DNA from 2 places in the Cryobacterium sp. Y62 genome. Region 1 is predicted to be linked to the other one. Evidence: predicted binding sites of a transcription regulator. Region 1 holds the regulator's gene; the other holds the start of a gene.
The links. Region 1 encodes LexA, which represses DNA repair genes until DNA is damaged. Its sites were predicted from a motif close to TCGAACANNTGTTCGA; they were not measured.
Positions count from the first base shown of each region.

Region 2: a site for LexA is predicted at 1,981-1,996, ahead of CXY71_RS06630 (Rv2578c family radical SAM protein). Genes of this name have one in related genera too.

Region 1 covers NZ_PJJK01000121.1:33,937-37,345, forward strand. Annotated here, with positions in the region: gene CXY71_RS19475 (histidinol-phosphate transaminase) at 1-638, opposite strand, end outside; gene CXY71_RS19480 (LysM peptidoglycan-binding domain-containing protein) at 670-1,083, opposite strand; gene lexA (transcriptional repressor LexA) at 1,374-2,078, shown strand; gene metE (5-methyltetrahydropteroyltriglutamate--homocysteine S-methyltransferase) at 2,189-3,409, opposite strand, start outside.
Region 2 covers NZ_PJJK01000096.1:895-4,303, reverse strand. Annotated here, with positions in the region: gene CXY71_RS06635 (sensor histidine kinase) at 1-457, opposite strand, end outside; gene CXY71_RS06630 (Rv2578c family radical SAM protein) at 767-1,972, opposite strand; gene CXY71_RS06625 (DNA topoisomerase IB) at 2,223-3,407, shown strand.

The DNA.
Region 1 (3,409 bases):
GGCAGCAGGGTGAGCGCGCTCGGCGTGCCGACGGGTGCGAATTCGGCGTACGCCTCGTCAACTACGACGATGCCGTCGGTCGCATCGTAGGCGGCCGCGATGGTCTCGAGGGATAGCGGCGTGCCCGTGGGATTGTTCGGCGAGCAGAGAAAGACGATATCGGGGTCGGTACGCACGATCTCACTCACGGCGGTAGCCGGTGACAGCTCGTAGTCCGCGTCGCGCGTTCCCGCAATCCACGTGGTGTCCGTTCCCGACGCGAGGATCGAGTACATCGAGTAGGTCGGGGCAAAGCCCAATAGGCTGCGTCCCGGTCCACCGAAGGCCTGCAGCACCTGTTGCAGCACCTCGTTGGAGCCGTTGGCCGCCCAGATATTGTCGGCTGTCAGTCCTTCGCCAAGATATCGGGCGAGCGCCTCGCGCAGAGCGGTGAACTCTCGATCGGGATACCGATTCACTGAACGGATGGCCTCGGCCAAGCCGGCGAGGATGTCGCGGGCCACAGCTTCGGGAACGGCGTGCGTGTTCTCGTTCACGTTCAGGGCTACCGGAACATGCAGTTGCGGGGCACCGTATGGCGAACGGCCTTGCAGGTTGGTGCGGAGGGGAAGATCTTCGAGACTGGTCACCCTCTCCATGCTAAGGCCACGTGCTGCTGCCCATCGCTACCTAGGAGTTAGCGGGGAGTTCCAGGCGCTGACCCGGCTGCAGCGTTTCTACGGACAATGCGTTGAGGCGCTTGATGTCGGCGACGACGTCGCGCGGGTCGGCGGCGGGAAAGTTCTCTTCGGCAAGGTTCCAGAGAGTTTGGCCGGGTGCGACCGTGATGAATCGGGCTGAACCAACGTCGGTCGGCGAATAGGCCAGCGTGGCCAGGATGCCTGAGTCGGTTGTGTACGACACGAGATCGATGCCGCTAGCAGATCCAGAGGCTTCGGCCCCTCCCCCACTGACGGCGAATGCGAGGGCGCCCAGGACAACTGGCAATGCAGCGAGCGTGGTGAAAACGACTCGCCCACGCCGGGTGAGGCGAAGACGTATGACGGGCGGGAGAGAAACTGCGGGAGCAAATGCTGTGGTCATGTCAAACCTCCAAGGTTGGCGGGCTGCGAGTCTCGTATTCGGCCCTCGGCCGGGAGGACCGAATACGAAACTATGTTCCGAATATAACTTCGAACAATCGAACATGCAAGCTTTTCCTCGTCTCTGCCCGGAAAATCGCGCAACACACTCGAATAAGTGTTTGTTTCAGGGCCGAGAACTGGATAAACTTTCGATAGGTCAATTGCTTGATTGCTACTCAACCAGATACCACCGACATTCCCGCGAGACGTCCTTCAATCCGCGCGGGACCGACTCAAGGAGCGCTCCTCGTGACACAAAACACCAGCGGTACCCGCGACAAGGCCGGCACTCGGCGCCGCAAGAGTTTGAGCCCGCGCCAGCTCGCCATCCTCGACGTGATTCAGCGTTCCGTCAGCTCACGCGGCTACCCGCCGAGCATGCGTGAGATCGGTGACGCCGTCGGCCTCGCCTCGCTGTCGAGCGTGACTCACCAGCTCAACCAGCTTGAGCTAAGCGGCTATCTGCGCCGCGACCCGAATCGTCCCCGCGCTCTCGAAGTGCTCATCGAGATTCAACGCCCGCCCGAAGACATCGGAACCGGCGACCAGGACAGTTTTCACCCGGGCGTGCAGGTCGGCGACGCTGCGATGGTTCCCCTCGTCGGTCGTATCGCTGCCGGCATTCCGATCACGGCAGATCAGCAGATCGACGAGATCTTCCCGCTGCCCCGTCAGCTCGTCGGCCAGGGCGAACTGTTCATGCTCAAGGTCGTCGGTGAATCGATGATCGATGCGGCGATCTGCGACGGCGACTGGGTTGTCGTTCGCCAGCAGAAAACCGCGGAGAACGGCGAGATCGTGGCGGCCATGCTCGACAACGAAGCCACCGTAAAGGTGCTGCGCAAGCGCGACGGCCACACCTGGCTGCTGCCGCGCAACAGCAACTTCGAACCCATCGTTGGCGACTACGCCGATATCCTCGGCAAAGTCGTCGCCGTTTTGCGCTCGGTCTAGCGAGCCAGATCCAAGCAAAGAAGAGAACGACCAAAGCACGGCGTGAGGCCCGATCACTAAACGGTGATCGGGCCTGAAGACTGCCTGCCGGCGCCAGGTACGCGGGTGAGCTACCGGGTGACGCTAGCTCTCACATCGGCAGCGCGGCGATCGCGCACCACCCGGGTCGCAGCCAGCATGTTGTGCAGGGACCGCACCGTCTCCTCGTAGCCACGCGTCTTGAGGCCGCAGTCCGGGTTCACCCACACCTGGCGTTCGGGGATGGACTCCAAGGCGGTGTCCAGCAGGGTCGTCAGCTCGTCGACGCTAGGCACTCGCGGCGAGTGGATGTCATAGATGCCGGCCCCGATACCGTGGTTGAACCCGCCGGCCTCAATCTGCCGTACCACCTCCATGCGTGAGCGGGCCGCTTCGATGCTCGTGACGTCGGCGTCGAGGTTGCGGATAGCCTCGATGACGACGCCGAACTCCGAGTAGCAGAGGTGCGTGTGAATTTGAGTCGCTTTCGCGACCCCGGCCGTGGCCAGCCGAAAGGAGCCGACCGACCAGTCCAGGTAGTCGGCGTGGTCCTTCTTCTTCAGCGGCAGCAGCTCCCGCAAGGCCGGCTCGTCAACCTGAACAATCTTGATACCCGCAGCTTCCAGGTCGCCGATTTCATCGCGCAGTGCAAGGGCGACCTGGCGAGCGGTCTCGCCAAGCGGCTGGTCGTCACGCACGAACGACCAGGCCAGAATCGTCACCGGTCCGGTGAGCATGCCCTTAACCGGCTTGGCTGTCAGGCTCTGCGTGTACACCGACCAGTCCACCGTGATCGGGGCCGGGCGCGAGACGTCGCCCCACAGAATGGATGGTCTGGTGCAGCGGCTGCCGTAGGACTGCACCCAGCCGTTCTCGGTCACGGCGAACCCGTCGAGGTTCTCAGCAAAGTACTGCACCATGTCGTTGCGCTCGGGTTCCCCGTGTACGAGCACGTCGAGTCCGATCTCTTCCTGCAGGGCGACGACGCGGCCGATCTCGGCGCGCATCAGGTCGCGGTAGTCATCGGCTGGCAGGGTTCCTTTGAGAAACTGGGCGCGGGCCCGGCGAATGTCGGCGGTCTGCGGAAATGATCCGATCGTGGTCGTGGGCAGCGGCGGTAGCTGCAGCGCAGCATTCTGAGCGGTCAGGCGATCGGCGTAGTCGCCACGGGTGAAATCGGCGTCGGTGAGTGCGGCTGCACGCGCTCGCACCGAACCGTCGCGTACCCCCGGAGCGGCGAGGCGCGCGGTCAGCGCGGCAGCGGCATCCGCGAGCGGAGTGGCAATGGCCGCCCGCCCCGCAGCGAGACCGAA
Region 2 (3,409 bases), on a different contig from region 1:
GGTAGGGCACGGTCGTGCCGACGATAGCGACGAGCGCGGCGGCCTCGGCCAGCAGAAAGGCCGCGGTGCTCCAGAGCACGCCGGCGAGCGCGGTGGATCCCGCGCCACCGACCATGACCAGGGCCATCTTGGGCAGGGCGACGAGGAACATATTCGACGCGGGGAATACGTCGGGAACGCCGAGCACGGTGGCCGTGAAGACGCAGACACCGAGGGTGCCGACGAGCAGATAGGCGACGGCCAGAAGGATGCGGCGGTGCCGGGTAAAGAGGATGAGCAGGGCTGCCATCGCGGCCACGACCACGATGGTAATCCAGAGTTCAGGGGTTCTGAGGCTGAGGATACTGACTGAGACGATCGCGGCGCTTAAGCAGGTCAGCGCAAACCAGTGCGCGGCCCTCGCGATGGCGCGCGCGAGCGTGCGCTGCACCAGGTGGCCGGGTAACCCTAAAGACATATTTCCCCCAATAGGTAAGTATGCCATCGGGGTGGATGGGGGTTGGGGTCCTGGTTCGGTGGCCTCGGTCGATCAGGTGCTCGTCGGGCAGGTGAATTGCGGGTTGTGTCTGGCAACGGGTCGAGACTCACGGCTCGGTGGAGCTGGCGTGGCTGGTGAACGGGCGGCGGCGGGCTCGGGGCTGCGAGCTCGGGCTGGGAGCTCGGGACTGCGGGCTCCAGTCTCGGGCCCGGTCTACCTTGTAAGCGCGGGCCGAATTCAGACACTGGGCCCACGTTCCGAGCCCGGGCCCCGAACGCGATGATGGGGTCAGAACAGGGTCGGGGCCAGGTCGGGCGGGAGTTCGGCGGCGATCAGGGAGCGGGGTGCCTCCGCGCCAGGGTCCAGCTTCAGGGAACCGGGCCCATGATCGATTGTGGGCCACGTTTCCGGGCCCGGTGCACGAACGGGGGCGAAGGTGGGCGACAGGCGGGCGGCGGGCGGGGGCATCCGTTCTGGGGAAGACGGGAGAGCGCTGGAGCGGAGGCCGCCGGTCGACGGATCGACGATGCCGCGTTCGATGCCGTGCGCGCGAATGAGCGGTTTGATGCGCGCGGCAAGCCAGGTGCGGTACTCCTTGGGCGCGTATTGACCGCCAGCGTAGAGCTCGAGGTAACGGGCCACCAGCTCGGGATGCTCGCGGTCGAGCCAGCGCAAATACCAGTCCTTGACGGCGGGCTTGAGGTTGAGACCGGAGTAGAGAACGCTCGTGGCTCCGGCCGCCTTGGCTTGCCGCAGCGCCTCATCGAGGTGCGCGCGCGTGTCGGTGAGGAACGGCAAAATGGGCATGAGAAAGACGCCGCAGTCGAGTCCGCGTTCGCGCACCGCGGTCACAGTGGCGAGGCGCGCCTTCGTCGTGGGAGTTCCCGGCTCGACCGACTGCTGCAGGTCGTCATCGCGCAGTCCATCGTCATAGATCGCGATCGACATGGCCAGGTCGACCGGAACGTGCTCGCTCGCCTCGGCTAGCAGGTCGAGGTCGCGGCGCAGCAGTGTGCCCTTGGTGAGAATGGAGATGGGGGTTTTACTGTCGGCTAGGGCCGCGATGATGCCGGGCATGAGTCGATAACGTCCCTCGGCGCGCTGATATGGGTCGGTGTTGGTGCCAAGCGCCACCGGATGCCGCCCCCAGGTTGGCTTGGACAGCTCTCTTTTTAGGACCTCGGCCACATTGACCTTCACGATGATCTCGCTGTCGAAGTCCTTGCCGGCATCGAGGTCGAGGTACTGATGGGTCGGTCGGGCGAAGCAATAGGTGCAGGCGTGGGAACATCCGCGATAGGGATTGATCGTGTAGCCGAATGGCAGCGCACTCTGACCCGGCACATGGTTGAGCGCCGATTTGCACAGGATCTCGTGGAACGTGATTCCGGCGAACTCGGGCGTCTGTACGCTGCGTACAAGGTTGTTCAGGCGGGCGAGTCCGGGCAGGGCGCCGACCTGTTCGGTCTGTAGTTCTTGCCCGCTCCACCGCATAGCTATAGTCGAACACAGGTTCTAGCAAAACACAAGTACCGCCTAGAAAACCCGCACTAAAGCGGATGCCGCAGGTCGTGCCACGCGCGTCGCCGCCCGTCACTCGCGCATCGCGGCACCCGTTCGGGAAGCGGGTATTCCTACGTAGGGGTGGCAGCGAGCACGCTGCGGGCGGGCAGCGACATCCGCTTTCGGGCAGACGGGGCGATTCGCAGTACTGTTGCGGCATGCGCACACCGACGGCATCCGCGTGACTCGGCTGCGGCGCAGCGACCCGACCCGGCCGGGGTATTCCCGGCGGCGCGCGGGCAAGGGCTTCAGCTACCGCGACCCGGGAGGGCTGAAGGTCAGCGAGAAGCAGCTGCGGCAACGATTCGCGGAGCTCGCGATTCCACCCGCCTGGACCGACGTGTGGATCTCCCCGCACCCGAACGGGCATATTCAGGTTATCGGTCTCGATGCGGCCGAGCGCCGCCAATACATCTACCATCCGGCCTGGCGCGAACAGAAAGACCGCCTCAAGTTTGAGCGCGCGTTGGAGCTGGCCGCCTCCCTGCCCCGGGCGCGTGGTCAGGTGACCCGGGATTTGCGCGGGGACGGCGCGCCGCGCACGCGGGCCCTCGCCGCGGCATTTCGCATGCTCGATCTCGCCTCGTTGCGCATCGGCAGCGAGCGTTACGCCGACGACTACGGCAGCCACGGGCTCTCGACCTTGCTCTGCTCGCACGTATCGGTGCGGGGAGACGTGGTGCGACTGAACTTTCCCGCCAAGAGCGGGCAGCAATTTCAAGGCGTGATAACGGATGCTGACCTCGCGACCTATCTGCGCGCCCGCCTGCGCGAACGCCCGGCTGCACCACTGCTGTCCTGGGTGGTCGACGGGGAGGAGAGTGCTCTCTCGGCCGCCGATGTCAACGAGTTCATCAAGGAACGCACCGGCGGCGAGTTCAGCGCGAAGGACTTTCGCACGTTACGCGGCACGGCCGCTGCGGCTCAAAGTCTGGCCCAAAGTCTGGCGCAGAATCTGGGGGCAGTGGCTTCCGTCAGGACCGCGCATGAAGTTGAGGCGAGCAGCCACACGAGGACAGAATCGGGCGCCGCCGGGAGCGGGGCGAAGGCAGGCCCCGCCGGAGTTGGCACGAAACCCGGCACTACCGCCACTGGCGCAACGGTGACCGACGTTGGGGAGCCGGCAGCATCCGCTTCACGGCAACCGCGGGCGGCGTCGCGCAACCGCCGCGCCGATACCCGCGCCATTGCCGAAGCGATGCGGCAGGCGGCCGCGGTGCTCGGTAACACCTCGGCCATCGCTCGAACGAGCTACGTCGACCCGCGCATCGTGGATCTGTTTCGCGCCGGCGAGACCATCGACCCGGCCGGGCGCGTCTCGGCCGAAACGGCACTGCGCGCACTCGTACTCGGTGACGATGTTTGAGA